Actomonas aquatica: one gene and its partner. The protein of the gene in region 2 binds, or shares a complex with, the protein of the main gene of each other region. Links are inferred from orthologs where the notes say so. Each region holds a gene or a part of one and is shown on either strand. Other genes may lie near its edges.

The links.
Region 1: the proteins of carA (region 2) and carB are in contact, whole or in part, in a solved structure (PDB 1KEE), measured with the Escherichia coli proteins. The link is inferred for Actomonas aquatica from one-to-one orthologs.

What each region holds. Positions count from the first base shown.
Region 1 is NZ_CP139781.1:2,542,860-2,559,091, forward strand. What follows is about bases 4,087-7,839. They hold carB (carbamoyl-phosphate synthase large subunit), read right to left. Parts: upstream 7,524-7,839; coding sequence 4,287-7,523; downstream 4,087-4,286. Other genes in these bases: purU (formyltetrahydrofolate deformylase), read right to left, coding at 4,087-4,260; K1X11_RS10095 (sigma-54-dependent transcriptional regulator), read right to left, coding at 7,623-7,839. Outside these bases: K1X11_RS10060 (phenylacetate--CoA ligase family protein), read right to left, coding at 1-688; K1X11_RS10065 (NUDIX hydrolase), read right to left, coding at 727-1,314; K1X11_RS10070 (LysM peptidoglycan-binding domain-containing protein), read right to left, coding at 1,420-1,959; K1X11_RS10080 (tetratricopeptide repeat protein), read right to left, coding at 2,602-3,315; more of purU, read right to left, coding at 3,403-4,086; more of K1X11_RS10095, read right to left, coding at 7,840-8,876; K1X11_RS10100 (type II secretion system F family protein), read right to left, coding at 8,937-10,118; K1X11_RS10110 (16S rRNA (uracil(1498)-N(3))-methyltransferase), read left to right, coding at 10,450-11,184; K1X11_RS10115 (RsmD family RNA methyltransferase), read right to left, coding at 11,168-11,743; K1X11_RS10120 (MBL fold metallo-hydrolase), read left to right, coding at 11,842-12,915; K1X11_RS10125 (hypothetical protein), read left to right, coding at 13,102-14,523; K1X11_RS10130 (MlaE family ABC transporter permease), read left to right, coding at 14,520-15,272; K1X11_RS10135 (ABC transporter ATP-binding protein), read left to right, coding at 15,279-16,085; K1X11_RS10140 (MlaD family protein), read left to right, coding at 16,082-16,232. UniProt on the Escherichia coli protein: Large subunit of the glutamine-dependent carbamoyl phosphate synthetase (CPSase).
Region 2 is NZ_CP139781.1:1,272,586-1,288,027, reverse strand. Bases 12,480-15,442 are described here. They hold carA (glutamine-hydrolyzing carbamoyl-phosphate synthase small subunit), read right to left. Parts: upstream 14,566-15,442; coding sequence 13,393-14,565; downstream 12,480-13,392. Other genes in these bases: K1X11_RS04815 (KamA family radical SAM protein), read left to right, coding at 14,729-15,442; K1X11_RS04825 (hypothetical protein), read left to right, coding at 12,480-13,316. Outside these bases: K1X11_RS04870 (hypothetical protein), read right to left, coding at 1-475; peptide-methionine (R)-S-oxide reductase MsrB, read right to left, coding at 558-1,088; K1X11_RS04860 (DUF4097 family beta strand repeat-containing protein), read left to right, coding at 1,275-2,201; K1X11_RS04855 (carboxypeptidase M32), read left to right, coding at 2,253-3,746; K1X11_RS04850 (TatD family hydrolase), read left to right, coding at 3,750-4,565; K1X11_RS04845 (GNAT family N-acetyltransferase), read right to left, coding at 4,538-5,098; K1X11_RS04840 (helix-turn-helix domain-containing protein), read right to left, coding at 5,095-5,724; K1X11_RS04835 (HPr family phosphocarrier protein), read right to left, coding at 5,800-6,102; kdsB (3-deoxy-manno-octulosonate cytidylyltransferase), read left to right, coding at 6,177-6,920; more of K1X11_RS04825, read left to right, coding at 7,107-12,479. UniProt on the Escherichia coli protein: Small subunit of the glutamine-dependent carbamoyl phosphate synthetase (CPSase).

The DNA of each region.
Region 1 (16,232 bases), 1.3 Mb from region 2 along the record:
TCAGGATGACGGCCTTGACGCTCGGCACAGTGACGCCGCGCTTGGAGACCTCACGCGCCAACAACGAAAGGTAGATCGGCTCCCCCTCGATCACGTCCGGTTTCACGGCTTGGAGCTCCACCACGATGCGATCCCATTCCGCCTCGCGAAACACAAACGGATCGCTGGTGAGGTTCAGGTAGTGCGTGCCGTTTAAATAGCGGTGCGGGAAGGGGTGGTCCTCGTAGGGACACAAGTTGCTCGAACAGCCCACCGGCGCGAGGATGCACTTGCGGTAGGCTTTACCCACAAACTGGCGCAGAATCGGGGAGGCCTCGTAGGCGCGCGCGGTCTGTTCGTCCCACCAACCGTCCTCCATGATCACGGTCATGGGTCCGGACGTCGTGCCCGAGGTGCTCTCGTATTCGAAACGCGACTCCTCGAGACCGCGCTCGATTTCGCTGTAATCGGCGAAGAAGGACTGATGGCCGCGTTCCACGATCTCGCGCTTGGTCAGCCGCGGGATCTCTTCATAGCAACCCCAGCGCAGCGGTTCCTCATGCAGCGGGAAACGTTGGGCGTAGAGCGGACTGCGCTCGTAAATACGGCGGATCTCACTCTCCAGCGGCGCGGGCACGCGCTCGGCATCATCGGAGGTCGGGTTGACCCCAAGTTGGGCGGGATCGTTGGCAAACTGGGGAGCGGACATCTTCAAGGTCGGTCAGCTAATGAGCGTCCTGCCCCAAGTCAAATTCCAGCCCAACCCCGCTTTTTGCCCTGCTCCCGCCACCACGGCTCGAGCAGGAAGAGTCCGTTGAGCATGAGCGCGTGGGTCACTTCCCCTGCCCGCGCCCGCTGCAACACCTCCTGCACCGGCACGAGCGCAATGCTCATTTCCTCATCCGCATCCCACTTGAGGTCCGCCGTGAGTTGCACCTCCGGCACGAGGATGACGTGGGCGCGATTGCTCTGAATGGCCGGATTCGGGTGCACCGAACCCAGGACTGTCGGTGCGGCTCCGGTGTAGCCTGTTTCCTCCGCCAACTCCCGCACGGCAGCCTGTGCCGGATCTTCGCCGCGCTCGATCACCCCGCCGGGAAGTTCCAGGGACAAACCCTCCATGCCGAATCGAAACTGCCGCACCATTACCAGTTCGCCCTGCGGGGTCATCGGGAGAACCACTGCCCAGTCCGGGGCATCGATGACAAAAAATTCCTTCGCATCGGCGCGACCGGGGTGGCGAAAGCGTGAACTGCGCACGTCGAAGACGCGGGTGTGCAGCAGGGTGCGATCGTCAGTGCGTTGCCAAGGGCGGGGATCAGTAGAGGCGGACACGGCGGCGATATGAAGCCATTGTTCCGGCGGAGGGAAAACGAAAACGCCTCCCGGCGATAAACCGGGAGGCGTCGGAAAGTCAGGATGATTTCTGGCTAAGGTCGCTTACTTCTGCGGCACCTTGATCGGCTGGCCGATGGCGAGGCGGTTCCAGTTCACGCCCGGGTTGACCGCTTGCAGGTCCGTCCAGGAGACCCCCAAGGTGCGGGCGATCTTGATGCCGGTATCGCCGGATTTCACCAAATACTCATTCGGACCGGCCACGGCCGGGGCGCTGGAACTGCCGGAGGAGGACGAGGACACAACCGGAGGCGGTGTGATGGCCTTGGTCTCGAGCTCGTCGACCTTGGCAGAGAGCTTACCGAACAGGTCACCCATGGTGTTGAAGCCTTTCTGGGTGTCGCCGATGACCTTGGTGATGTTTTTATTGGCCGTTTCGGCGGACGTCGCCGTATCCCGCATTTTGCCCTCGAGATCATCGATGCGAGCCGCGATCGCGCTTTGCTCAGCAAGGGTCTTGTCGATGTTGGTCACCTTAGCGAGCGCTACACCGGCCAGCACGCCGGCGATCACGCCAACGATGAGGGCCAAAACGGGCAGCCAGCTAAACGATGATTCGTTGTTGTCCTGAGAAATAGTATCCATGGGGAGAAGTCTAACCACAGGATCTACGTTCGCGCGTCCGGCAGAAGCAAGCAGGTAAATGGTCGGCAACGCCGCTCGGAAAGAGAAACGACAACGTTTTCGCGAAATGGTCGGGACGGCGAGACTTGGTCGCCTCGGGCGACTTCGAAACCACGGACCTCAGCCAGACCACCCATCCGCCAAATTGAGAACTCCGAAATGGTCGGGACGGCGAGATTCGAACTCGCGACCTCCTGCTCCCAAAGCAGGCGCTCTACCAGGCTAAGCTACGTCCCGAAACAGAAGACCGCACCGCAGGGCCAACGCCCTCGCCTGTCAATCTCCGCGTTCAATTCGCGCATCCAACCACGCCCTCCCCTGCCCCGATTTCAGAAACTTCTCCCGATCCCGCGCGCATCGATAATCCGGATACTCGGCGCTGGCGGCACGCCCAGACCTCCCGATGCCCATTCGGTAAATGGTAGGGTCGGACCGCCGGGCCGACCGCTGCACCTGCCTCCGATTCACTTACTGAAATCGACGAGCCCTGCGCCAGCGGGTCCGCCCTACCTGGATTCCGCCCGCGCGTGCTTGGCATTGAGGCAAAAAAAGACCGCACGTCGTGACGTGCGGTCAGCTGCAGAAGATCGTTCTGGCTCGAAATCAGAGTGACGGGACCGTGATGGTCGACTCCTCGGTATCGTCCGGAGCGGAACCAACAGCAGCCTGCAACATCGTTACGCGACGCGTCCAGTTGGAGGCCGGATCGATCGCGACAATCTGGGTGACGAGGCTGTTGAGCGCTTCAAAATCACCGCTGTTGGCCGCCCGCGAAGCCAGATGGAAGATGGCTTCGCTGCGGACTGCCGGGCTCACCGCCGGGTTGTTGGCTAGATCGCGCAGGGCGGTGATGGCAGCGGATTCGTCGCCCGACATCAACGTCGACATGGCCACACCGAGACTCACGCGATCGGCAAAAACGGTGCCTTCGAGCTCTTCCGCCGCGGCTTGATACTTGGTCTTGGCCTCACCGAACCGGCCATCCGCGAATGCGGCATCGGCAACCTCCAGCAAGGCCGCACCGGCCAAAGTCGTTCCGGCGTGCGAGTCGGCAAACGCTTCGCGCGCACTGTCGCTGTCGAGTGCCGCATACTCCATGCGAGCGGCCTCCTCCTGGCTCTCTTGCAACATGATCCAACCGTTGCGGCCGACGATGGCGACCAACACCAGCACCGCGATTCCAATGAGAAGGGTGCGGTTCTTTTCCCAGAAAAGTTGCACGTTCTCCTCGAGATCGGGAGCGGCGGCGGGAACATCGGCGGACGCGGAGGCGTCACCACCAGAAGGTTGGGAAGGGGTCGGATTGGACTTGGACATGGGTGCGAAAACGGGCACCGAAACACATGCCTTCCCCCTCGTAAAGGCGGGATTTCTGCCGGACACCCGGCCTCGTCCGTCAATGACTCAATCGAAGACGACCGTCTTGTTGCCGTAAACGAGCACGCGGTGCTCCAAATGCCATCGCACGGCCTGGGCGAGCACCAGTTTCTCCAAGTCACGGCCTTTGCGAATGAGGTCATTCACTTCGTGACGGTGCGTCACACGAGCCACGTCCTGCTGGATGATCGGACCGTCGTCGAGCACGGCGGTGGCATAGTGGGCCGTCGCACCGATCAACTTCACGCCACGGGTGTGTGCCTGATGATAGGGGCGGCCACCGGCGAAGGCGGGCAGAAAGGAGTGATGGATGTTGATGACGGGTTTGCCGAAACCATCGAGGAAACGATCGGACAGCACCTGCATGTAACGCGCCATGATCACCAGATCGACGTCGAGCTCGGCCAACAGCTTCAGTTGCGCCGTCTCCGCCTCCACTTTGGTCGCAGCACTCACCGGGATGTGGTGAAAGGGCAGGCCATAGTTGCGGGCCGCCTCTTCCATCACGCGGTGATTGGAAACGACCGCCACGATGTCGCAGGCGAACTCGCCCGCTTTCCAACGCAGCACGATGTCGTGGAAACAGTGATCCGCCTTGGATACGAAGATCGCCACCTTGGGCCGAGCGCCCGGAGCCGAGACTTCCGGGTTCATGCCCAACTCGGTCGCGAAACGTTTAAACGCCGTTTGTTCGTCGGCCGATTCGCTGGCCGGGATCCACTCGACGCGTTGGAAGAAGATCCCCTGCTCGACGTCACGGTGTTGGTCGGCGTGGAGGATGTTTCCCCCGCGTTCGAAAATCCAATTGGACACCTTGGCCACGAGTCCCGGTTGATCGGGACCGTGGAGCAGACAGATATGCGGCGCTACCTCGGTGGCAGACATGATGGCGAGCAAGGGGCGCGGCCGACTCAGACCGGACGCACGTTTTTCACGTAGTGCTGGATGGGCATCACTTCGATCTGCTTTTCCTTGAGGGCTTCGATGCCCTTCACGGCGGCGAAGGCGCCCATGACCGTAGTCATGAGGCAGACGTTGTGAGCATAGGAAGCGGCGCGGATCTTGTTCTCATCCTTACGCGGAATCATGCCGCCGGGGGTGTTGATCACCAACTTGATCTGGTTGTTCTTGATCATGTCGACCGCGGTCGGGCGGCCTTCGTTGATCTTGGCCAGACGGGTGACCTCGACTCCGTTCTCGGCCAGCACCTTGGCGGTGCCCCCGGTCGAGAAGAGCTTGAAGCCGAGACGCACCAGGCGACGGGCGAGATCCACCGCGCGCGGTTTGTCGGCATCCTTGACCGAGAGGAACACGTTGCCGCCGACCGGCAGGCCGGGCTTGGCCGCAGCCTGGGCCTTGGCAAAGGCAACACCGAGGTCCTCGTCGACGCCCATCACCTCACCGGTGGAGCGCATCTCGGGACTCAGTTGGATGGTGCAACCGGGGAAGCGCACAAACGGGAACACGGACTCCTTCACGCACCAGTGCTTGGGCACGATCTCGTCGGTAAAACCAAGCTCCTTGAGCTTGTGGCCCGCCATGATCTTCGCCGCGAGTTTGGCCAAGGGCACGCCCATCGCCTTGGCGACGAAGGGCACCGTGCGCGAGGCGCGCGGGTTCACTTCGATGAGGAACAGCTCGTTGTCCTTGATGGCGAACTGGACGTTCATCAGGCCCACCACGTTGAGCTCCTTGGCGAGCGCGAGAGTGGCATCACGCACCGTATCGATCATTTCCTTACCGAGCGTGTGCGGGGGCATGACCATGGCGGCGTCGCCGGAGTGCACGCCGGCAAACTCAATGTGCTCAAGCATACCGCCGATGATCGACGTCTCGCCGTCGCTGATGCAGTCGACGTCGAGCTCGATGGCGTCCTCGAGGAACTTGTCGATGAGCACCGGCTTGTCGGGCATGGCGTCAAACGCCTGGCGCACGACGCTCTTAAACTCCTCTTCGCTGTAGACGATGAACATACCGCGTCCGCCGAGCACGAAGGAAGGGCGCAGCAGCACCGGGAAGCCGAGTTCGTGCGCCGCGGTCAGGGCGTCGTTCTCGTTCATCGCCGTGCGATTGGCCGGCTGCTTGAGACCGAGCTTGTGCAGGATGGCCGCGAACTGCTTCCGGTCCTCGGCCGCATCGATCATCTCGGGCGAGGTGCCGATGATGTTCACGCCGCGCGCCTTGAGATCGGTGGCGAGATTGAGCGGAGTCTGACCGCCGAACTGCACGATGGCGCCGTCGCAGCCCTCCTGCTCGTAGATTTCCAGCACGTCCTCGAGGGTGAGCGGCTCGAAATAAAGGCGGTCGGACGTGTCGTAGTCGGTGGAAACGGTCTCCGGATTGGAGTTCACCATCACCGTCTCGTAACCGATCTCGCGCAGGGCAAAACTCGCGTGCACGCAGCAGTAGTCGAACTCGATGCCCTGGCCGATGCGGTTGGGACCGCCGCCCAAGATCATGATCTTCTTCTTGCCGCCCGGCATGATCTCGTTCTCGTCGCCGTAGCTGGAATAGTAATACGGGGTGAACGCTTCAAACTCAGCCGCGCAGGTATCGACCAGACGGTAGGTGGTCTGCACGCCGCGCTCCTTACGGGCGGCACGCACCGCGTCGAGATCGCTGCCGAGCAGGTGGGCGAGCTGGGCATCGCAGAAACCAAATTTCTTGGCGCGGCGCAGCAGGTTGGTGTCGAGGGTTTCGAGCGTCTGGCCCTTCACCGCCTGCTCCATATCGAAGATCTCGCGAAGCTGGTGCAGGAACCACGGATCGATCTTCGTGAGTTCGAAGACCTCATCCAGGGACATGCCGGCGAGGAAGGCGTAGCGGATGTAGAAGATGCGCTCCGGGTTGGGCGTGCCGAGTTTGGCCACGATAAGGCTCTGGTCCGCCGGCGTGTCGTCGCCGAGCTTGCCGCCCGCGCCAAAACCCCGGGCCCCGATCTCGAGCGAACGCAGCGCCTTCTGCATCGACTCCTTGAAGGTGCGACCAATGGCCATGGCCTCACCCACCGATTTCATGGCGGAGGTCAGGGTCGGCTCGCAGCCCGGGAACTTCTCAAAGGTGAAGCGCGGGATCTTCGTCACCACATAATCGATGGTCGGCTCAAACGACGCCGGCGTGAGACGGGTGATGTCGTTTTGCAGCTCATCGAGCGTGTAGCCCACGGCCAGCTTGGCCGCGATCTTGGCGATCGGGAAACCCGTGGCCTTCGAGGCGAGCGCGGACGAACGCGACACCCGCGGGTTCATCTCGATGACGACCTGACGGCCCGTCTTCGGATCGAGCGAAAACTGGATGTTGGAACCGCCAGTCTCGACGCCGATCTCGCGGATGACCGCGAAGGAGGCGTCACGCATGGCTTGGAATTCCTTGTCCGAGAGGGTCATCGCCGGCGCCACCGTGATGGAGTCGCCGGTGTGCACGCCCATGGGATCGAAGTTCTCGATCGAGCAGATCACGACGCACTGGTCCTTGTGATCGCGCATGACCTCCATCTCGTATTCCTTCCAACCGAGCAGACATTCCTCGATGAGGACTTCGTGCACGGGAGAGAGATCGAGACCGTTGGCCACAATTTCCTCAAACTCCTCAAAATTGTAGGCAATGCCGCCGCCGGAGCCGCCGAGCGTGAAGGACGGTCGGATGATGAGCGGCATATTGCCGAGCTCCTCCGCCGCTTCGCGGGCCTCGGCCAAGGATTTCACCGTGCGGGAGTGTGCGATATCGAGGCCGATCTTGAGCATGGCCTGCTTGAAGAGCTCGCGGTCCTCACCCTTGTCGATTGCCTCGGGTTTGGCGCCGATCATCTCGACGCCGTATTTCTCCAAGATGCCTTGCTCGTGCAGCTCCATGGAGAGATTGAGCGCAGTCTGACCACCGAGCGTAGGCAGCAGCGCGTCCGGCTTCTCTTTGGCGATGATCTTTTCCACGAACTCCACCGTGAGTGGCTCGATGTAGGTCACATCGGCGAACTCCGGGTCGGTCATGATGGTCGCCGGATTGGAATTCACCAAGACAACCCGGTAACCCTCTTCTTTGAGGGCTTTGCACGCTTGGGTGCCGGAGTAGTCGAATTCGCAGGCTTGGCCGATCACGATAGGACCGGCGCCGATGATGAGGATGGTTTTGAGGTCGTCGCGCTTTGGCATGGCGTAGGCGCCGTGACGGTTAGTCTGGGGCCGGAGCGGCGCAAGCGCGAACTCCGGGACTCATCACCGTGCCCCCGGGGATCCCCCTTGCCAAAAAATTCAACCCAACTCCGAGATGTCGATACCGAGCACCCGGCTCGCCTCACCGCGGTCTCCCCGGCAGGCGTGCAACACCATTTCGATGTATTGTTTGCGCTGCTCCGCCAAATGGTCGGCCAGCGAGGGCCACTGACTCAGCTCCTTGAGCCGCATGGGCAGCTGCTCCGCCGAAATCAGTCGCGCTTCGGTTGATGCGGCAATCTTGGTGACCACCTGATTGAGCTCCATCATGTTGCCCGGCCAACGGTAACCTTCCAGCACCGCGAGCGCTTCCGGCGAAAACTCGATGAGTTTGGCGTCAAAATGGGGATTGGACGATTTGGCCAGGATGTGCCGGATGAACTCCGGCAAATCGCTCAGATGCTCCCGCAAGGGCGGTAGGCTGACCGGCAGCGAGGCCACGCGATAGAACAACTCGTCGTGGAACCGACCTTCATCCGTCATCAGTTCCAAATCCGCCGTGGTGGTGCAGATCAGCCGGAAACGGTGCGCAGTGTTGCGCAACACACTCACCAGCTCCTGCTGCATCTCGAACGGCAGGGATTCGAGACGCTCCAACAACAAAGTGCCTCCGCAGGCCTGCTGCACCCATTCACCGCCCGCGCCGTTTTCGCCCATCAAGCCGCGTTCGAAATTGGCTTCGGAACTCAGGGCGCAATCGATGCGCACGAGCTGTGCCCCGTCCTCGGCGCTGCTGGCGTGCAACAACTCCGCAATCGCGTCCTTGCCCGTGCCCATTTCGCCCTGCAGCAGGACTGGCGTGCGGGCATTGGCGAGTCGCTGCACCTGCTGGCGCAATCGCTGCATCTCCCGACTCGAGCCGACCAAGCGCGACTCCAAATCCGCCACATCCACCTCAGGCGCGGCCGAGCTGGCTCGCTTGAGCTGGAACTCGCGAAACTCGATGCCCCGACGCAGGGTGCTGATCAACTCGTCCACCCGGAAGGGCTTCTGCAGATAATCGAATGCTCCAAACTTGAGCGCTTGAATGGCGCTCTCAGTGGACGCGTAGGCCGTCATGATGATGACCACCGCACTGGGATCGTAGGTCTTGAGCTGCTTGAGCAACGTGATCCCGTCCATCGGCTTCATGTCGATATCGGCCAGGACCAAATCGAAACGCTCTTCCTTATATCGCGCCAAACCCTTTTCCCCATCCGTGGCGAACGCCGTCGAATACCCAGTCGGCTGTATCACCGCATCCAGCATTTCGTGGATGGAGAGCAGATCGTCGACAATGAGAACGGAAGGCATGGGACAGAAAAGCGGTCGTGTTGGGGACCGCGGGAGGGTCAGCGAGGCGCAAGCCGCGACCTATTGCAAGCCGCCGGCCACCGCACCCAGCTGGAAAATCGGCAAGAACATTGCCATAACGATACCACCGACAACAACACCCAGGAAAACGATGAGCATCGGTTCGATCAGAGACGTGAGGGACGCGACGGTCGCTTCTGCCTCAGTATCATAGAAATCGGCGATCTTGTTCATCATCCCGTCCACGTTGCCGGTAGTCTCACCCGCCTTGATCATGTGTTTCATCATGGGCGGGAAAAACGGATTGGCGGCCATCACCTCGGAAACCTGCCCACCTTGGCTCACATGCCGGGCGATTTCCACACAGGCCCCCTCGATCTGCACCTTGTTGGAAGCCGAAGAAACGATCTCCAAAGTGCGCAAAATCGGCACCCCGGAACGCACCAGCGTCGCGTAGGTGCGGCAGAAGCGTGATAGGGCGATCTTGTGGATCAGGTTGCCGAAAATGGGGGCTTTAACCAAAGCCTTGTCCTTGATTTCGCGCCCCTTCGGCGTGGCGACGACCCGCCGGAAGATCCAGACAAAGACGCCCAACCCGGCGATAATATAGAGGATGTTGGCCTTCAGGAAATCGGAGAGATCGATCAGGAACTGCGTCGGGGCCGGCAACTTGGCGCCGAAGTCGGCGAACATGTCGGCAAACACCGGGATCACGAAAATCAGCAACACGTTGACCAAAGCGATGGCCAAACCAATGACCGCGATCGGATAGGTCATCGCCGATTTCACCTTCTTGGTCAGCTTCACGCTCGATTCGAAATACGAAGCGACCTTGCCCAAAATCTCGGAGAGCGCACCCGACGCTTCACCGGCCTCCACCATCGAGACAAACAGGGTGTTGAAGGCGCGCGGGAAACGCTTCACCGCGGTCGAAAAGGAATTACCCGCCGAAATCTCGGCCCTCACATCTCGGATCACGATGCGAAACACCTGATCTTCCGTCTGATCCTGCAGGGCCTCCAAGCACTGCACCAGCGGCAGGCCCGCCGTCAGCAGAGACGACAACTGCTGAGTGAAAACCGCCAACTCCTCCAACGGGAGTTTGTAAGTCTTGGCCTTCTTCTCATTCGCCTTCTGTTTGGCGAGTTCTTGCGACGCCCAAAAGCCCTGTTTCTTGGACTTCGACGCTGGAACTTTTTTGGAGCCCGTCGAGCCGGACGCGCCGCTGGAGATGAAAGCCATATGCGGAGCGAAAGGATTCACCCCGTGACCGGCAACTCCATTCCCCTGTCAACGAAGTGCTAAAAATACGGCTATTCCCACTGCCAAAATCACTTAGCCATGCGTATGACCGCGAGCTTGACCCTTCGCGCGGGGACGTGATGCTTCCGCCCTCTTCGCGGCTGTAGTTTAGTGGTAAAACCTCTGTCTTCCACACAGATGTCGTCGGTTCGATTCCGTCCAGCCGCACCACCGATCCGAATCGGATCGGTGTCCGCCGAAGCCCAGCGGACGGAAGCGGGCTGAGCCCGCCGACCAGAGCCCACAAACCTCCCTCGGCGTCTCCCCCGCCATGAACATCGTCCTCTTCGATCCGAGCGAAACCGCCCCACCGCTGCCCCGCAGCGACGAACGCGCCCGGCACATCCTCAAGGTGCTGCGCCGCTCCGAGGGCGACAATTTTGATGTCGGACTCATCAATGGCCCGCGCGGCAAAGCGACGCTGCGCAGCATCACCGAAGACGCCCTGCACCTCGACTTCACCTGGGACGCCCCTCACCCGCCGCCGCCGGCCACCACCCTGGTCGTCGGCCTGCCACGCCCCCAGACCGCCCGCGACATTCTGCGCGACGCCACCACGCTGGGCGTTACCCAGATTCACTTCGTCCGCACTGCTCGCAGCGACATCAACTACGCCGACAGCTCGCTATGGCAGGATGAGGCCTGGCGCCGACACCTCGTGTTGGGTGCCGCGCAGGCCTTCGACACGCACCTGCCTCGCGTGACCTGCGCACATGACCTTTCGTCCGCGCTGGGTTCGATCCACGACGCCACCACCACACTCGCGCTCGACAACTACGGTGCGGAGGTCGCGATGGCCGAATTTCCGCTGCCCACGTCCTTCGCCCACGTCGTGCTCTGCCTCGGCCCCGAGCGTGGCTGGGACGACGCCGACCGCGAGGTGTTGGCCCGCTTTGGCGCCGTTCGTGCCCACCTCGGCACCCGCGTGCTCCGCTTGGAGACGGCAGTGGTTGCGGGTCTGACGCTGCTGCACGCCGCCCGCCACCGGGTTAATCCGCTCGTTTAAAAATCGCGACGGTAGGCTGCTGCCGCTTCCCCCGCCCCACCCGCCGCACGCAGGTCCAGCCCGCCGGCTCGATCTCCGTGCCCCCCGGCAACTCAAAGAGCACCCAGGGTGCCTCCGCGCCCGACCAACGCTCTTCGATCTGCGCGAAAACTTTGGGCCACACGGCCTCGATGATCGGGTATGGCGGATCCACAAACACCAAGTCCGGCGGCGCCCACCCTTCCGGCCACGGGACCGTCGTGGCATCCGCCGCCATCACCTGCAAATCCGCCTGCGGCGACCGGCCCACGCTGCGGCACACCGCCGCCACGTTCAGCTTGAGCAGGTCGACCGTGCGCCGGTGTTGCTCGACCCAGGCGCCACCGGCGGCCCCCCGACTCAGCGCTTCCAAGCCGTAAGCGCCACTGCCGGCGAAGAGATCCAGAAAGCGCGCGCCAACCACCAACTCCCCCACGCTCGAAAACAACGCCTGCCGCATGCCATCAGTCGCCGGCCGCACCGCGTCCCCTTTGGGAACCTGCAAGCTGATACCTTTGGCCACACCGCCGCTTATACGCATGCGCGCAGGTCAATTCGTCGCCTCTCACTTGGCAAACGCGAAGCAGCTCCCAAGGTGCCCGACCGCGCTCCCTCTCCGTTTTCAATCAACCCGCCGACATGCCAACTCGACGCTTCACCCGCCGCCGTTTCCTGCGCAACGTCGCGATTGTCGGCGGAACCGCGCTCACCGGTTTTGTTGGCTATCGGCAACTTATGGCTTCCCCCGCCCGCTTCCCCGTTTCCGACCACTGCGACGGTCGACGCTTTTTCAACCCCCGGTTTCACGAGAACCGCAACTGGTTCGACGTGCTCCGGTGGAAGTTCACCAGCAAGGGCACCAAGTGGCCGGAGGAAATCGACGCTCCGCCCCAGCAACCACCGCCCGCGCCGACCGATGGCACCCTCACCGCCACTTGGATCAACCACGCGACCGTGCTGCTGCAGACCCGTCACGGCAACATCCTCACCGACCCCGTTTACAGCGAACGCTGCAGCCCCGTCTCCTTCGCCGGCCCCAAGCGCGTGCACCCGCCCGGCGTGAAATGGGAGGATCTGCCCCCCATCGATCTGATCCTGCTTAGTCACGATCACTACGATCACTGCGACGCCGCCACCCTCGCCCGCTTCGCCGCTCAACCCAAACCGCCGCTGGTCATCACCCCGCTGGGCAACGGTGCCCTGCTGCGCGACTTCGGCTTCGCGGCCGACCGCATCGTCGAACTCGACTGGTGGGAGGCACACGAGATCTCGCACGGTTTCCATGTGCGCGCCACGCCGGCCCGTCATTGGAGCAACCGCGTGACTGGCGGACGCAACCACCGCCTCTGGTCGGGCTTCTTCATCCAAGCCGGCGGTCGCACCGTCTACTACACCGGCGATACCGCTTGGGATGAGCACATGTTCGGCGACGTGCGCGAACGCTGCGGTCCGCCCGATCTGGCCCTCATTCCGATCGGCGCCTACGAACCGCGCTGGTTCATGGCGGCGCAACACTGCAACCCCGAGGAAGCCTTGCGCATCCATCGCACCGTCGGTGCCGGCAAAAGCCTCGGCGTGCACTGGGGCACCTTTCAACTGACCGACGAAGGCATCGATGCCCCGGTTAAGGCGCTCGCCGCTGCCCGGCGCGAAATCGGCGTGCCCGAGGACCTCTTCCGCACCCTCGAACCGGGCGGCTCCCTGCGGGTCTGAACCCACCAGCGAGCAGACGACCGCCGGGACTTGCGCACCTTTGCGTAGGGACCGTTTCTCACTCCTCGGATAAAATTCGTCCCAATGCATCGCGGACTGGTTGCGTTCGGGAAATTTGCGATGTAGTTAGGAGCCTAATTATATCTACCGGGAAGGTTTTCCAAAGCCGACGCCTCCCTACTCTCCATGCTTCAACACCTCATTCGTGCCCTGCTCGTTCTCACTGCGCTCGCCAGCGTCGGTGCTGCCGCCGCGCGCGCGGATGAAACGACGGCGGAGACCTTCGATCGCGGTCCGTTTTGGTTCCGATCCGTCACCGCGGAAGGCGATCACGTGACAGGCTTGCGTCCGTTCTGGGACGCCGTCCGGGACGACGAGGGGCAACTGATTTCCGCCAGCGTGCTGTATCCGCTGTGGCACCGCGAAGTGGCTCCGGCCGCCGAAGTCTCCCGCTGGTCCTTCTTCAACCTGATCAACTACGAGCGCAACGACGCCACCGGCACGACCCGCTTTGATGCCTGGCCATTTTATTTCTCCCGCCAGACCGACACCGACAGCTCCGACGACTACCGCGCGGTCTTCCCGATCTACGGTGACGTGCCGCAGCGCTTCGGGCAGGACCGCCTGAACTGGGTGTTTTTCCCGCTCTACGGTCGCTTCGAGAAAAACGGTGCCGTCACCACCACGACCCCATGGCCCTTCATCAAAACCATCACCGGCGAAGGCCATCGCGGCTTTGAAGTTTGGCCGCTCGGCGGCCACCGCGAATCAACCATGCACGAGTCAGCCGAGAGTTTCGCCCTCTGGCCGCTCTACTACCGCAAGCGCACGGGCCCCGCCGACAACCCGACCAGCCTGCAAACCGGCTTCCTCCCGCTCTACGCGCTCGACCGCTCCCCCGGCTACCGCAGCGAGACCTACTTGTGGCCGTTCTTCGGCTACGTCGATCGCACCGAACCCTACCAGTATCACGCCCGTCACTACTTCTGGCCGCTCTGGGTCCAAGGCCGCGGCGACGACCGCTACGTGAATCGCTGGGCGCCGTTTTACTCCCACTCGATTCGGCGCGGCTACGACAAGACCTGGGTGATGTGGCCGCTTTGGCGTCAAGCCACCTGGCACGATGCCAACCTCCAACACGAGCGCCGCCAGTTCCTCTACTTCCTCTATCACTCGACCGTGCAGACCAGCCTGCACAACCCCGATGCCGCCCCCGCGCGCAAGACCCACCTGTGGCCCTTCTTCAGCTCTTGGGACAATGGCGCTGGCCGCAAACAGGTGCAGGCCTTCAGCCCTGTCGAAGTGTTTTTCCCGCACAACGAACGCGTCCGCCGCCTCTGGACTCCTCTCTTTAATGTCTATCGCTACAACCGCGATGACTCGGAGGACGTCGTTGAACACAGCGTGCTCTGGAACCTGATCAAATGGTCCCGCCGTCCCGGCGAACGTGCCCATCGCGTCAGCCTACTGGGACCGCTCCTGCGCCTGCGCACCGCCCCCGGCGAGAAAAGCTTCACTCTCTTCGGAGATCAGCTCGGCCTCGAATACGACGACGGCCTGCGTGCTCGCACTCCTTTCACGTCCTCTTCGTCCACCGCTTCGCCATGACGCGCTTCCATAATTTCTTCGACGCATTCGGCAGCGGCGTGCTCATGACCTGGCGCGCCTTCGTCTCGCTGCCGTCCGCGCCGCGCATCCTCAAGCGCACCGCCGAACAGGGTTACCTCGCCGGCTACACGTCCCTGCCGATCGTGAGCGTGCTGTGTTTCTTCATCGGCGCGGTGCTCGCGCTCCAGGCCGGCATCAGCTTCCGCGACTTCGGCGCCAAGGAACTCATCGGTGCCCTCGTCGGCGCCTCCATGGCCCGTGAACTGGGTCCGGTCATGGTCGCCATTCTGCTTGCCGGTCGCGTGGGCAGCGCCACCACCGCCGAATTGGCGTCCATGCGCGTCAACTCCGAGATCGACGCCCTGGTCACCATGAACATCCCGCCCGAGCGCCTGCTGGTGCTGCCCCGCTTGCTGGCGGTGCTGCTCATCATGCCAGTGCTCACCATTCTCGCCAATCTCATCGGCTGGTTCGGCGGCGCGGTCGTCTGCGAATACGTGAGCTTCATCGGTATCTCCGGCGACCAGTTCTTCCGCGCTCTGCAGGAATTTCTCACCGTCGACGACATTCTCGATGGCATCATCAAAGCCGAGATCTTCGGTTTCGTGATCACCATCATCGCCTGCAACACCGGCCTGCGCACCCGCGGTGGTCCGCGCGAAATCGGCCTCGCCGTCACCAAGTCCGTGGTGCTCTCCCTCGTGGCGATCCTCACCCTCGACTACTTCATCACCAAGGTCCTCGCCTGATCCGCCATGCCTCTGACCCGATCCCCTTTCCCCGAGCGCGACGACCGCAAACCCGTCACTGTCCACATCGACAGTGTCGCCAAGCGCTACGGCAATCAGCAGGTCCTCGAAGACATTTCCTTCACCGTCGAACCCGGTGAGATCTTCGTCATCATGGGCCCCAGCGGTTCCGGCAAGAGCGTGCTCCTGCGCCATATCGCCGGTCTCGAGATACCAACGGCCGGCAAGATCGACATCAACGGACACAACCCCATCGATCCGGAAACGCGCAACCGCTACGCCCTCGCCTTGGTGTTCCAGTCCGGCGCGCTGCTCAACTCCCTCTCCGTCTACGACAACCTCGCGCTCTACCCGCTCGAACACGCGCTCTGTTCCAAAAAGAGCATCCGCGACCGGGTCATGCGCGCCCTGCGCATCCTCTCCATCGAGCACGCCGCCCACAAGATGCCGTCCGAACTCTCCGGTGGTATGCGTAAACGCGTCGCCATCGCCCGTGCGCTGGTGATGGAGCCGCAGGTCCTGCTCTACGACGAACCCACCTCGGAGCTCGATCCGATCATGTCGGCCACCATCGCCGAAATCATCGGCACGTTGCGGGAGGAGTATGCCGTCACCTCGATCGTCGTGTCCCACGATCGCGACCTGTCCCTCACCATCGCCGACCGCGTCGCCCTGCTCCATCACGGCCGCACCGCCATCGTGGCCCCGCCCGATGAGCTGCGCGCATCGACCGATCCCATCGTCACCGAATTTCTCAATCCGCGCATCGATGTGCGCAATCCCCGCTTCAAATCCCTGGAGGCCTCATCATGAACAACGCCCAAATGTCAGCCCGCGTCGGGCTTTTCTTCCTGCTTGGACTCGCCCTCATCTGGGTGACCTTTGAGTCCCTGTCCGGCAACGCCCTCGACGAGGACAAGTCCTACGAACTCACCGCCCGCTTCGCCACCATCAAGGAGC
Region 2 (15,442 bases):
TGGTGCGTTTGGCGGCGGCGAGGTTGGCCAGGGCCGAACTGGGATCGTGTCGGGAGGCGTCGGCGGCGAGGATCACTTCGGCCTGTTGACCGGTGTAGGCCTCGGCGTCGCGACGGGCGTCTTCGTGGATGCGTGCGATGTAGGCGTCGCGGGTGAGCAGCGGGATCGGTCGGTCGCCGGCGAAGACCCGCACATTGCCGGGGGTGAGGGAGAGGCGTTCTTCGCCAAGGTTGGTCACGCGAAGGACGAGTGAAGGGAGCGCGGCGGTCTCGTTGCTGAAGTCAACGCGCTCGAGGGCGAGGCTGACGCGATGTCGTTGGGTCATGGCGAGGGACGCATCGCTCTGCACGGGTGTGGTGGGCGAAGGCAGCAGGGCGAGGCGTTGGGTGGTTTCGCAGCCGGTGAGGCCGAGCAGGCACAGGGCGCCCGCGAGCGCCGGTAGCCACCGGCGAGGGGAGGGTAACGGATGGGGCATGCCCGCAACCTTGGACGCGAGGCCAGCTTGGCGCAAAGATCCGGCGCGCGCGCCTCGGCGAACCGTTAGTCAGAGAGAGGGCTCAGTTCTCAGCCGGCACGAAGGTGAGCGCGTCGCCGTTGATGCAATAGCGCAGGCCGGTGGGGCGGGGACCGTCGGCGAAGACGTGGCCGAGATGGCCGTCGCAACGGGCGCAGCGGTTTTCGGTGCGCACCATGCCGAGGCTGAAGTCGCGTTTGTCGGCCACAAAACCATCGGCGATGGGGGCCCAGAAGCTGGGCCAGCCGGTGCCGGATTTAAACTTGGTGTCCTGGCTGAAGAGGGGCAGGCCGCAGGCGGCGCAGGCAAAATAGCCGGGGCGGCTTTCCTTCAAGTGAGGGCTGGTGAAGGGGCGTTCGGTGCCGTCCTGGCGGAGGATGTAGTATTGCTCAGCGGTGAGCGTCTCACGCCATTCGGCGTCGGAGCGGGTGATCGGGGTGAGGTCGGCGGCGGCCACGGCGGCGGCGGCATCGGCGGGCAGCGGCGGAGCCGCGCGGACATCCAGCGAGTCGGTTTCACACCCCGCCAGCAGGATGAGGATTGAGCCAAGAAAGAGGGCAAAAAGGGAGCGCATGTCGGGAAGAGACCTATTTGGCCTGCTCTATTCCTCAAACGAGTGACGAAGAATTGACAGGTAGGGTAAAAACCCTAGTCTGGATGGGCAGGTCCGGGTTTCACTCCACCGCGGGCCTGTTTCCCGTTAAAGTCCGCCGTCACGCCAGAAATGAAAGCACTTCACCTCTTTTTTTCGGTTATTGCGATGTCCCTGATGCTCAGTCCGGTGGTCACGGCTGCTGAGCGTTTTGAGGCCTTTTCCTGGGAGGTGGGGGATATGCCGATGGTGAAGCTGCACACCTTTCGGGGCACGATTCAGGTGGAGCGGTCCGCGCCGGGACGGGTGAGTTTGATCGTGCACGCCAACGAAGGAAACAACGAGACGCCGGACGATTGGCTGAAGGCGATCGATGTGAACGGTGCGGCGTTTGGCGCGGGCGTGTCGGTGTCGATCAAACGTTCGGACTGGGGCGTGGATATTGGGGTTGGCGATGCTCCGATTCGGGAGCTGGCCATCACCTTGCGGGTGCCGCCGCAGTGTAGTTTGGATTTGGAGACTGATCTTGGCGGCATCGATGTGGGCAATGACATCACGGGTCACATGCGCGCCCGGGTGCGGGACGGAGACATTTTTTTTGGGCGGGTGGATGGCTCGGTTTCGGCCAAATCGGTGCGAGGCAGCGTCACGGTGTCGCGCACGGCGGGCGACTTGAACGTGAACTGTGGCTTCGGCGAAATCACCGTCGGCACGGTGTTGGGCAACGCCAGCCTCGCGACCAAGAGCGGTAGTATCGAATTTATGAAGGTGCAGGGCAGCGTCTTGGCGGAAGCCGAGAATGGCAATGTGACTGCTCAGTTCAGCTCGGATTTGCAGCAGCCGGCCTCGTTGGTGGCCGACGGCGGCAGTGTGATGATGTCGATCGATGAAGGCACGGCGTTTGCGTTGAAGGCGCGGGCGAGTTGGGGGCGGGTGCGATCGCGTTACGCCTTTGACGAAGTTTTGCGGGGCGGCGATGGCAAGCGGCGCTTGGAAGGCGTTTCCAACGGTGGCGGGGTGAATCTCGACGTGCGTTCCAGTGGGGGCGACGTGGTGATCAAGACGATGCCCAAGTTGGAGAACGATTGGTTCTGAGTGGGGTTGCCTCAGGGCGGATCGCGCCTTGATGGTGTCTGCACTTTGACCATGCCTGCAGCCTACGATTCGCTTCTCACCCATTTGCACAAAGTGCATCACCTAAACTCCGTGCTCGGCCTGTTGGGCTGGGACGAGCAGGTGAACCTACCGCCCGACAGCAGTGACCTGCGCGGTGAGCAGATGGCGGTGATGGCGGAGTTGGCTCACGCGGCGTCGAGCGCGCCGGCGATCGGCGAGGCGTTGGCGGAGCTGGAAAGCGATCTCGATAGCTTGAACGATGCGCAACGGGTGGTCGTGCGGGCGGCGCGGCGGGACTACGATCGGGTGACCAAGTTGCCCAGCGAGTTTGTCACCGAGAAAGCCAAACACTGCAGTGCGAGTTACCACGCCTGGCACAAGGCCAAGGAGGCGGACGACTTTGCCAGCTACGCGCCGTATTTGGAAAAACACCTGGAGCTGGCCAAGCGTGAGGCGGCCTATCTCGGCTGGGGCGATCGGCCGTATGACTACGCGATCGATCAGCACGATCCGGGGCTCGACGCCGCGACCATAACCAAGCTGTTCGCTGAACTGAGCGAAGGATTGGTGCCGCTGGTGCAGCGCATCGCGGCCTCGCCGGTGCAGGCGAAGCCCGAGCGGTTGCGTGGTTTTCCGGTCGAAGCGCAGGCAGCGTTTCTGCGCGAGGTGACGGAGCGGATCGGTTTTAACTATCGCCGCGGTCGCATCGATGTGTCGCCGCACCCATTTTGTGAAGGCAGCGGGGCCGACATCCGCATGACGACCCGGTATGAGGCCGACCTGCCGCTGAGTTCACTCTTTGGTTCGATCCATGAGACCGGCCACGGTCTCTACGAACAGGGCCTGCCGCTCGAGCATCATGCGACGGCGCTGGGTCAGCACGCGGGCATGGCGATGCATGAATCGCAGAGTCGGATGTGGGAGAATCAGGTGGGACGGGGACGGCCGTTCTGGATGTTTTTTGAGCAGCAATTCCGCGCGCGTTTCGGGGCGCAGTTGGAAGGCATATCGTCCGACGAACTGCTGCTGGCGATCAATGCCGTGGCGCCGACGCTGGTGCGGGTCGAAGCCGACGAAGTGTATTACAACCTGCACATCATCCTGCGCTTCGAGTTGGAGCAGCGGCTCTTCTCCGGCGAGCTGGCGGTGGCCGATCTGCCGGCGGCGTGGAACGAACGCTGTGAAGCGCTGCTCGGACAGCGTCCGACCAACGATGCCGAGGGCGTGCTGCAGGACGTGCACTGGAGTGGCGGCGCCTTTGGCTACTTCCCGAGTTATTGCCTGGGCAACATGATCGCGGCGCAGCTGTGGGATGCGGTGCGGGGGGCGATGCCGGATCTGGAAGCGGACTTTGCGCGCGGCGAGTTTGGGCGGCTGCTCGGCTGGTTGCGCGAGAATGTGCATGCTCACGGCAAACGTTATTCGGCGCTCGAGCTGGTGGAGAAGGTGACGGGCAAACCGCTCTCGCCGCAACCGCTGCTGGCGTATTTGGAAGATCGATACGCGAGCCTTTACCAAGTCTGAACAATGGGCCTGATCGATTCACACACGCACCTCGACTCGTTTGTGCGGCGCGGGGAGTTGGCGCCGATTCTGGACCGTGCGCGCACGGCCGACGTCGACGCCATGATCACGGTCGGCACGGCCAGCGACGACTGGTTGGGTTACCGGGAACTGGCAATGGCGCAGGCCGGCACGGTATTTTACACCGCAGGGCTGCATCCGTGCTCGGTCGACGAGACATGGGAGCAGGAGCTGGCGCAGTTGCCGGTCTTCTGGCGCGACGGCGGACTGGTGCCCGTGGCGCTGGGCGAGTGTGGGCTCGATCGGTTTCATTTGCCCAAGAAGGACGAAGCGAAGGCCGAGCAGTTGATGGCCTGGCAAAAGGCGGCCTTTGCGGCGCAACTGGCGCTGGCCAAGGAGTTGGACGCGCCGGTGGTGGTGCACTCGCGGGGCGCGTTTGCCGAGTGTGTCGAGTTGATCGACGCGAGCGGGGTGAATTGGAAGCGGGTGGTGTTTCACTGCTTCGCCGAAGGTCCGGCCGAGATGACCGTGCTGCGCGAGCGGGGCGGATTTGGCTCCTTCACCGGCATTCTGACTTACAAGAACGCCGAGTCGGTGCGGGAGGCGGCGAAGGTGCAGGGGCTGGAGCACCTCATGCTCGAAACCGATGCGCCGTATCTCACGCCGGTGCCGCACCGCGGCAAACCCAACGAAGTGAGTTACGTGCGCCACACGGCGGATTTTGCGGCCGAGATGTTTGGCGTCGATTACGAGACGCTGGCGACGATCACGACGCGGAACGCACGGGCGTTTTACGGTCTGCCGGCGACGGCGGTCTGAGCTTCGTCGCGTAAATCGCGATAGAAGTAGGTGGTCGGACAAGGTTCACCGTCGGGCATGAGCGCGTAGCGGGGAATCTCGCCGACGCGCACCCAACCGAGGCGCGTGTAGAGGCGATCGGCGGTGCTGCCGGTGACGGTGTCGAGCACGAGCAAGTTTTTGCCGCGGGCGATGGCTTCGGCTTCGGCGGCGCGCATGAGAGCTTCGCCGAGACCGCGGCGACGAGCGCGGCGGTGGACCAACATCTTGGCGAGGTCGGCGCGGTGCGGTTGGTTGGGGGGCAGATCGAGGTGGAGCTGCACGGTGCCGCAGATGCCCAGCTCGTCTTCGGCGACCAGCAGGGCTTTTTGCCCCGCGCGGACATCCATCGCAATGCGCTCCCAGAATTTGTGTGCGTCGTCGAGGGAGTAGGGCGCCATAAAGCTCACGGAAGCGCCGCCGTTTACGCAGTCGTGCAACACCGACGCGAGTTGCTCGAGCTCGTGGGGCAGCGGGTCGCTCAGAAGACGGATGGAAGGCGGCGATGCACTCATGGCAAGCGGGGGCGGGAAGCGGCCGATGGCACGATCACGACAGCGTAGCGCGCTTCGGATCGAGTTGGGTTGTGAAAGGCGGTGGGGCGGTCGAGGAGGAAGGCGAGGGTATCGCCGACGCTAAGTTCGTAGGTGTCGTCGCCGTGGCGGATGTGCATGGCGCCCTCGAGCATCCAAACCTGTTGATGCACGGGGGCGTCGTAGTGTGTGGTGTCGAAGGCGATGTGGGCGCCGGCGGGAAAGGAGACGTCGACGATGCGGGCGAAGTCGGTGGCTCCGGCCGGGCTCACTTCGGTGCGTTGATAACCGGAGGCGGGATCGCGCCACACGACGTGCTCGGCGGCGCGGCGTAGGGGCGACGGCGGCGTGGCATCGGTGGTGGGGACGGGGGAGAAGAGTTCGGCCAAGGGCACGGAGAGGCCGGTAGCGATCTTCTCCAGGACGGTGGCGGTGGGGCTGCTTTCACCGCGTTCGATCAGCGACAACATCGAGCGGCTGACGCCGGTGCGTTCGGCGAGCGCGGCGAGCGAGACGCCCCGGGCGTCGCGCAGGGCGCGGAGCCGGGCGGCGATGTGTTCGTTGACGCTGGAGCGCGGGTTATCTGCCAAGGTGGATGGGGTATCCAATATAATGGATTATTGGTCAAGACTCGGCTGGTTCAAATTTCTAAACTAGAGGAGCACGATGTGCCGATGAGTGGATCAGGCCTCGTCGAACTTGCGGGCGAAGAGCGCCTCGAGTTCGTCGAGCATGGCGGCACCGTCGTCGCCGGTGACGCTGAAGCGCACTTTGGAGCCCTTGCCGGCGGCCAACATCATCAGACCCATGATGCTTTTTCCGTTCACCTGTTCGTCGTCCTTTTCGACCAATACGTCGGCTTTGAACTTGTTGGTGACGCGAACGATCATGGCCGCAGGACGGGCATGGATACCCATCTTGTTCTGCACGACCAGCTCGCGGGCGGTTTGTGCAGTGGGGGAGGCGGGATCGGACGTTTCAGACATGAGCGGGAAAGGCTCCGGAGCGGCAGGGCGGCTTGCAACTCAAAAACCTGTTACTCAAGGTCTCAGCCTTTTGCATGCCAAAGTTCGCGATCATCGTCCCCTGTCGTCTCGAATCCTCGCGCTTCCCGCGCAAGCTCCTGCATGAGGTGCGCGGCGTGCCGCTGGTGCTGTGGGTGGCGCGCCGGATCGCGGCCGAGGCACCGGAGTTTCCGCTGTGGTTTGCGGTGGATGATGCCTTGCTCGAAGCGCCGCTGCGCGAGGCGGGTTTTCAGACCATCATGACCCGCGCCGACCACCAGAGCGGCACGGATCGGCTGGCCGAAGCGAACCGCACGGTCGGGGCGGAGTTCGTGATCAACGTGCAGGCCGATGAGCCACTGGTGACGGGCGAGCAGATCCGCGCGCTGGCCGAGCTGGTGCAGGGGCCGGTGGCGATGGCGACGCTGGCGACGCCGTTCAAGCGGGTGGTGGATTTCTACAACGCGAATCAGGTGAAGGTCGTCATGCGGCGGGACGGGCGTGCGCTGTATTTTTCGCGCTCACGCATGCCGTTTCCGCGCGATCTGGGCCTCACGATTGAGGACGACTGGGTGGCGGCGAATCCCTGCCGCAAGCACCTCGGTCTCTATGCTTACACGGCGATGTTGTTGGAGCAGTTTGCTGGTTTGCCGCAAGGACAGCTCGAGCAGATCGAGAAGCTGGAGCAATTGCGGGTGTTGGAGAATGGCTACGACATTGCGGTCGGTTTGACCGATGATCCGGGGCTGGGCGTCGATACGCCGGCGGATGCCGAGCGTTTTGAGGCGGCGCTGGGTTGAGCGGCGGATCGCGACCGGGCTGGCGGAGCGCGCACCGGTTCGGGCCATGATCGGTCATGTCGCGGGGGATTTTCTATAACCTCTGCTGCTGATGGCCTCGTCGGGGGGACTTAGGGTCGCAAATGAGAGTGACCTGCAATAGGGGCATTAATGTCTGCCGTTCTGGCGGGTGCCCCAACTGGTCCCATGGTGCTTTCGTCCCTCTTCCCCCAACGCGTCCGTTGCCTCGCCGCGTGGATCCTTTCCGGGATCGCGGTCGTCGCGCAGGAGCTCTCGATCGATTTTGAATCCGTATCCACTGCTGAGCTGCAGGTGAGGGTGACAGGTCCGGATGGTGAACCGGTGGTGATCGAAGTTTCGGACGACCTGATCCATTGGGCGGAGTTGGAACGCGGCACGTTAGCGGGCGGAGCGCATGCGGCGACCGATGACGGGCTGGGGGTGAGCGGTGCGCGGCAGCGGTTTTACCGGGCGCGGATCTTGGGCGAGGACGAGCTGTTTGAGCTGTTGCAGGAAGACCAGCGGGTGCTGGCGGGCGACACCTTGATTCTGCGTCTGCAGGGGGGCGCGGGGGGCAACTGGGCTTGGAGCGTGGACGGCGTGGAAGGCGGCAATGGGACCGTCGGCACGATTCGGGTCAGCCTGACGGATTCGGCGGTGGCGTATTACACCGCGCCGACCGGCACGACCGGGCTCAACGTGACCCTGCGGGCGACCGATTTGGATGACGCTTCGCGTGTGGCCGACACGGGGGTGACGGTGGAGGCGTTGCCCGGTGAGTTGGTCATTGTGCCGGGTGATTCCATCATCGGGGTGGGGGAGACGGTGCAGTTTCAGGCGGGTATCCATATTGTGGATTTCGGCTTCCTGCCGTTGCGCAACGCCGTCTGGAAACTGAACAACTACGTGGGCGGCTTGCCGGGCCTGGGCGCGCTGTCGCTGGACGGCACCTACACGGCTCCGCCGGTTTTGCCGGATGCGTTGCCGGTGGATATCGTGGTGGGTTATTCGCTGGGGGCGGAACAGGCGCCGCTGCAGACGGCCGCGATCACGCTGGTCGATGTGGAGATCTCGCCGGGGGAAGTGGTGCGCTTCGACGAAACGGAATGGGACACCGAACCGCAGACTCAGTTTGTGGCGACGCGGCATTTCTCGGATGGCACCACCGGCACCCCGGGGGCAGCGGCGTTTTCGTGGACGAGTAATCCGGAGGAACGGGTCACGGTCGATGACACCGGCTTGATGACGGTGTGGGAGGAACCGGGTCTCGCGGTCGTAACGGCGCAGGACCTGACCTACCAAGTGGTCGGACGAGCGACGGTGAAAGCGCGCGAGCCGGTGTATTTTTGGGCGGTGGAGGCACAGGTGCTGGGGGACGTGTCCTATGCGGGCGGATACAACCAGATCGAGGTGACGCAACCCGATGTGACCTTTGCGCTCGACCCGCGGCTGCGTATCACCCGGGTTCCATTCTACAGCATTTATGGTCCCGAGCCGGAGCACATCAGCGGGCGGGACATCGCCGCCATTACGTATTCAGCAACTGGAGACGTGGTGGATTATAACCAGTTCGATCGCATCGTGCAGAACACCGGCATCGCGGCGCGCATCGAGGAAAAGTCCGGCGTGCTGGAGATCGGCGACACGGCGGGGCAGGGCGTCGTCACGGTGTCGTATGACGACGGTGAGTATCAGAATTCCACCACCGTGAATGTGCGCTACACGCAGCTCGACATGAACGTGTCGGTGATGGGGTCGCAGACGGAAGCGACGGACGAGGTCTACATCACCGAATGGATCGATTTCGACGTGCAGCTGAGCAACCCCTTCGAAGGCGACTACGAAAACGGCGCGAGTGTTTTTGTCGGCAAAATGGAAGTGAAAGTGGAAGTCGTGGAGGGCGACGAGTTCTGGGTGGTCTACGATCGGTATCTGCGGGATGGGGAGCTGCCGCCGACGAATGGCACGGCGGTAACCGATGTGATGGTGGAAAAGACCGCGGAATTTCGGGGTTTTGTGGCTGAGTCAAATTTGCCGGATACGGGTGGCTTCGGCGTAACCGTGCATCCGAATCACGGACGGGCACGTTTCAGCGTGTCGCCGACCCGCGCGGGCGAAATGACCTTTCGCGTGAGTGTCGTGAATGATCCCAACATCCCGGCCCAGACCTTCACGCTGAACGTCATTCAGCCGGAGCTGCAGATGGTCGAGTTGGTGGGGCGGCCGGTGCCGCCGGACAACCAATTGCCGGTGCGTCATTTCCTGCCACTGCAGTTGGTGGAGGGACAGCCCAATCTACGCAGCATGCAGTTCAACGGCACGAGCTGGGCGGACCTCTACCCCGAGGAGTGGGTGATCGAACGTCCGGCCGTGCAGCCGGAGGAAGGCGTGACGGACGCCGGATCGTCGGCGGCGGGCGGCGGGACCTTGCATGTGCCGGTCTCGGAGGTGCCCAACTTCTACGACTTTAAGGAGTTTTTCGACGCGCCTGGCACCTACACGGTGCGACGCGCGCTGGCGGGCCGGCCGGAGATTTCGACCGCGCCGTTCACCTTCTCGGTGCCGTCGTTGGATGAGCTCACCTGGCCGACGAAGGGGGACAATCCCTGGCACGACAGTGGCGAGCAGGTGCCGGACAACATGATGTTGGGCGGCATCGAAGTGCTGTGGCCGAAGCGCGGGGTGTGGATTCCCGGCAAGTCGATTCGCGTCGTGATGCAGCACTACAACGCGGCCGGCGAGGCGATGGCCGTCGGGCAGACGTTTCAGGAGAGCTACGTCGGCGGTTATGCGGAGCGGGTGGAAGCTCCCTCGACCACGTTGCTGTATGCGCGACCGCGGCGGCTGATCGGCCCGGGCGTGACGTTTGACTACGACCAGTTCGATACGGGGCAGGGTTACGAGGACAACCTCTACGTCGATGCAACCGGTCAGCAGGCTTTCACGATCAATGTGCTGGAAAACTCCAATTACACTGCGGAACAACAACGCTACGATTTGTTGATCGGCTTCGACCTGACTCCGGTGCAGCGCGACTACTACACGCCCTTTGAGGGTGATCGCTTTTTCAGTTACACCTACACGTTCAACGGCTCGGGCTACCCGCTGACCGAACAACCCGCGATCGCGCCGCCAACGATTGCAGCGGCTAACTACGCCGATCCCGCCTGGAGTGCGCTGCACAACTTCGTGATCCGTATCGGTGGTCACGGCGTGGTGTTCACGCCGGACCGCTTGCCGATCCCGTCCGAGCGGGTGCGGCAAGCCGTGGCCGATGGCGACCTGCCGGCAGAAGCGGCGCAAGTGCGCGTGACACTCGAAGGCACGGAAGGTTTTGCTGAGGCCTTGGCCGCGGGTTTTGACGGGACCCTCGATCTGGGCGACGGTTTATCGTTGGCGAGTCACGAAATCGACGGCGACGCCCTGCGTCTCGTGATCGATGTCGACGCGACCTATTGGGGGAGTGCGACGACCAATGACTACGACGTGCGCGAGGTGGAGTTGGTGTTGGGTGACGGCTCCACGTGGCCCGGTGAATTCCAACTTTTCGGCGCGGCGCTCACGCCGAAGAATCCGAATGGCGAAGTCGATGTCGCGCTGAACGCCAGCTACGGTTTGGCGGCACCGCGTGGGAGCGTGGAGTTTGGGTTTGAGCGACGCGGGCTCACGTTGCCTCCGCTCACCGCGACCCTGCGCCCGTCGATCCATGCCGTGTGGGATGCGAATCAGGACGGCGTCGCGGACCCGGAGGAAGATACCAATAACGACGGCCGTTTTGACGAAGCCGATGTCGCGGCGGGGGCGGCGGGCTTCCGCGGTCAATTTGCCACCAGTCCCTTGCTGGGTTTCTCTCGTCAGACCGACCCGCTCACTGGCGAGGCGGTGGTGCGGGACTTGGCGCGGGAGTTCACGATCGGCACGTGGACGGGCCTGCGTATCTACGGGAACACTACAGATCGACGCACGGTCAGCCGCAGTCGCCAATTGGGGGAGCTGGGCCTGCCGGACGGCTTGCCGGACTTCTTGAGTTCCGGGCAGGGCGCCGAGGCGGTGGAAATCACCGCGAGCGGCAACTACGTCGATTACCAGCGTTTCACGGCCTATAACTTTACGACCGAGTTTGTGCCGGCGGAGGAGGAACCGGTGATCGGCTTCGACGACGTGAAGGCCGACCTGCACGAAACCTACCGGCGCTACTCGCAGTTTGATCTGCCGCTCAACCTGGCGGATGTGGCGGGCAATCCCAAGGTCACGCGGTCGGTCTCCGTGTGGGTCGATCACGAGGCGACGGACTTTGATCACTTCCGGGCGGAGACACCGGAAGGGGAGGAGCCCACGACATCGTTTGAGAATATCCTCTACGGGCAATGGCCGTCGCAGTATTACGGTGGGGTCCTGGACCAATACTTCCAGATGGAGGTGTATCAGGGCACCGTCTTCGACTTGGGCAAAGACGGGCGAGTGCGTGAATACACGCCACTCGATCCGCCCGGCACGCCGACGGGCACCACGCGCCACCATTTTGGCGTCGCTCTCGATGGTGTGCTCTACGACGCGCACCACGGCAGCGTGCCGAAACCGCGTCTGCGCGATGCGTTTTATGCGGCCATTCCGGTGGTGGGCGCGGAGGCGAGTGCGATCTACGGGGCCGCGGCACTGGCGAGTAATCGGTTCGACTACGTGCCCAACTCGTCGGACTTGCTTGGGCTCGACATCGTGACGGATCTTACGGCGGAGACGGGCTCGCTCAATGATCTGGAACTGTTGCCTCGGCTGGGTGCGGTTTCGGGTGGGTTTGTGGATGTGCGCACCGACGATGCGCCGACCTTTGCCATCGAAGCGACGCTGCCCGGGGCGCAGTTACCGGGCCTGCATGCTGGTTATCTGATCAAGGGGCAGGCCGACCAGATCCGGGATCCGTTTAGCGAGGCGATCGAGGATGACCTGGAGCAAGTCTCGCTGACGCGCCTCGGCGCGGTGGGCGCGGCGGCCGGGACGAAGCCGCAGTTTGAAGAGGTCTTTCTCGGGTCGACTCAACCGCGGCCGGTCATGATTTACGGCAGCGACGTCGACAAGAAAGCGCCGGTCGAGACGGGGGTGCGGATCTCGGCGAGTTTCGCGATCGGGGTGGATCCCTTGGATTACGCGCCGGCCAATCCGGACACGTGGAAGATCAAAGCCGGTCTGAACCTGACGGAGCGCCAAGCGTTGGGCGATCCGGCGGTGGATCTGTTGGTGACCACGCAGAGCGAGGGCGACGAGGAGGCGACCAAAATCGTGGCCGATGCGGTGGTCGACCTCACGGTCGATATCATCGCGAATGCGGTGCTGAGCACCGTCACCTCGGGGGGCTATTTGGCGGCGTGTCAGCCGGGCGTGGATGTGACCACGGCGGCGATCAATTTGGGAGTCGGGCTGGGCGAAAACGCCGTGCTTGATGTGGCTCCGGGCAAGAAGGGCCCGATCGCGATGGTGCTGAACGGCACCCTGAACGGGACCGAGACGTCGGTGCCCGGGTTCAGTCTCACCTCGGCCAAGGGCGCGTTGGAGGGGCTGCGGGCGACGCCGGATACCGAGACGGGGTTAAAGCGATTCACGTCGCAAAGTTACCGAGTGTCGCAGCCCCTGAGCTTCAACCACTGCGACCTGCTGCAGCAGCCGTTCAATCTGCTGAAGGACCGGATCAAGTCGACTTACACGGCGCGCACCTTCGGTGGCTTGGGCGCTTCGGAGGCGGTCGGGGTGAAGGTGCTGGCGATCTGTATCCCGGTGGACGCGCAGTTGGATAATGGGGTGTTCAGCGCCTACACCAGCTTCTCGCGCCGGGCGTTTATTCAGCCGAAGGAGCAGGCCACCAAACCCCTGAGCGAGCTGCCGTGGCAGAGCATTTGGGAAAGCTATCCGTATCCGGACGAGGTGTCGGATGAGGAGCTCCTCACCACGTTGATGGCGTTGGCCGACGACCCGGCGGTGGGCGAGGATGCGCTGGCGATTCTGCGCGCAGCCGGGGCGTATTCCCTGCAACGGGAAACGGATCGCACGCTCATCGAGGACATCGGCACCACCAATCCAGCCTACGTGACGGCGAAACTGCAGGAGACCCGCTACCAGTCCTACAAGCTGCGCACGTTCCCGATGCACGAGATTTCGCTGTATGTGGGACCTGGATACACCGTGGACGCCAACGGCGAGAGCGCGTTTGGTGACTTCGTGCTGACGCCGGGCGAGACGCAGATCCCGGTCTCCTACGGCGCCGTGGCGACGGCCACGCGCACCAACGAAAATGCGAATGCGCGGGCGCTGTTCCGGCATCACGGTATCGATCTGCAGATGCTGGGCATTGTGATTCAGGATCCGGCGGACCTGCCGACACCCGCGCCCGAGCCGGAGGAGTGACCCGGGCAAAAGCAAAGGCCGGCGAATGGCCGGCCTTTGCAGAAGGTGGGGATGTGAAACGGAGTGAGGTGCGGCCTCAGATCTTTCCGTCTTTGCGCTTCTGGATGAGGTTGTAGAAGTCGACGAAGAGCGGATCGGCGTCGTTGGGGCCGGGGGCGGCTTCCGGGTGGTATTGCACCGAGAAGATCGGCAGCTCCTTGTGGCGCAGGCCTTCGACCGTGTTGTCGTTCAAGTTGATCTCGGTGACCATGGCGCCGCCGGCTTCGAGGCTATCGGGATCGGTGGCGAAGCCGTGGTTCTGCGCGGTGATGGAGACGCGGCCGGTCTCGAGGTTCTTGACCGGCTGGTTGCCGCCGCGGTGACCAAACTTGAGTTTGAAGGTTTTGCCGCCCATGGCGTGGGTGAGCATCTGGTGGCCGAGGCAGATGCCGAAGGTCGGCAGCTCGGGCAGCAGGGCGTTGACGGTGCGGTGCACGTAGTCGAGGGCGGCCGGGTCGCCGGGGCCGTTGGAGAGGAAGAGGCCGTCGGGGGCGTGTTCGCGGATCATCTCGGGCGTCGCGGTGGAGGGGAAGACCTGCACGTCGAAGCCGTGGCGGATGAGTTTGCGGAAGATGGTGTGCTTGGCGCCGAAGTCGAAGGCAGCGACGCGGAAGCGCTTCTCGCGGGTTTGGTGGGCGCCGAAGGACGTGCCGTCGGGCAAGTAGGGGGCGTTGTAGCGCTCGGGCTCATCGGCACCCCAAATGTAGGGTTCCTTGCAGCTCACGTCCTTTACGTAGTCGCTGCCGGCCATGTCTTGCCAGCCGCGGGCCTGGGCCACGGCTTCCTCGTCGGTGATCGGCAGGGTGCTGATGCAGCACTTCATGGCGCCGTCGACGCGGAGCTTTTTGGTAATGGCGCGGGTATCGACCTCGCTGATGCCGGGTATGCCGTATTTCGCGAGGTAGGCGTCGAGCGTGATGGTCGAACGCCAATTGGAGGCGATAGGGGAGAGTTCCCGCACCACAAAACCGGAGCACATCGGGTGTCCGGCCTCGGCGTCCTCGGGGCTGATGCCGTAGTTGCCGATCTGGACAGCGGTCATGGTCACGATTTGGCCGAAGTAGGACGGATCGGTGACGATCTCCTGATAACCCGTCATGGAGGTGTTAAAAACACATTCTCCGGCGACGGTGGCATCGGCGCCAAAAGCGAGGCCATGGTAGACCGAACCATCTTCGAGGGCGAGGACCGCGGGTTTGGATGAGGACATTAAAGGCGGACGAAAACTCGTGGTCCGGCACCTGCCAAGGGATTTCTCAGGGGGCGCCCAAGTTCTGCGCGAATGCGGGAATAAACCGGTGGTGAGATTCTCGGAGGTCGGAAGCTGGCACCTCGTTTGACAGCGCGCTTTGGGGCCGCTTACTGCGGGCATAATGGCATATACCGACGATCGCTCCAGCTGGTTTGAAGGCCAAGGACTCTGGCAACACGTCCCAGCCGAACAGTGGCAGGACTGGACTTGGCAGCTTAAGAATCGCCTCACCTCGGGCGAGGATCTCGAGCGTTACATGACCCTCACGCCGGAGGAAAAGCGCGGGGTGGCCTTTGCCGGGCGGAAGCTGGCGATGTCGATTACGCCCTATTTCTTCAATCTGATCGATCGTAACGATCCCAACTGCCCGATCCGTAAGCAGCTGATCCCGCGTGAAGGGGAAATGTTTATCTCCAACGAGGAGCAACTGGACTCGCTCGGTGAAGACGAACACTCGCCGGTGCCGGGCATTGTGCATCGTTATCCGGATCGCGTGCTGTTTTTGGTGACCGATCGTTGTGCCGCCTATTGCCGCTATTGCACGCGCAGTCGGTTGGTCTCCAACGCTCAGGACTACAATTTCCACCCGGAATACGAGCAGGGTCTGCGCTACATCGAATCCCACCCGGAGGTGCGCGACGTGCTGCTGTCAGGGGGAGACCCGCTGTTGCTCTCCGATCGCAAGCTGGAGCACCTCTTGGCGCGGTTGCGCGAGATCCCGCATGTCGAGTTCATCCGCATCGGATCGCGCATCCCGGTGTTCCTGCCGCAGCGCATCACGCCGAAGCTGTGCGAGATCTTCAAAAAATACGGACCGATCTGGATGAGCATCCAC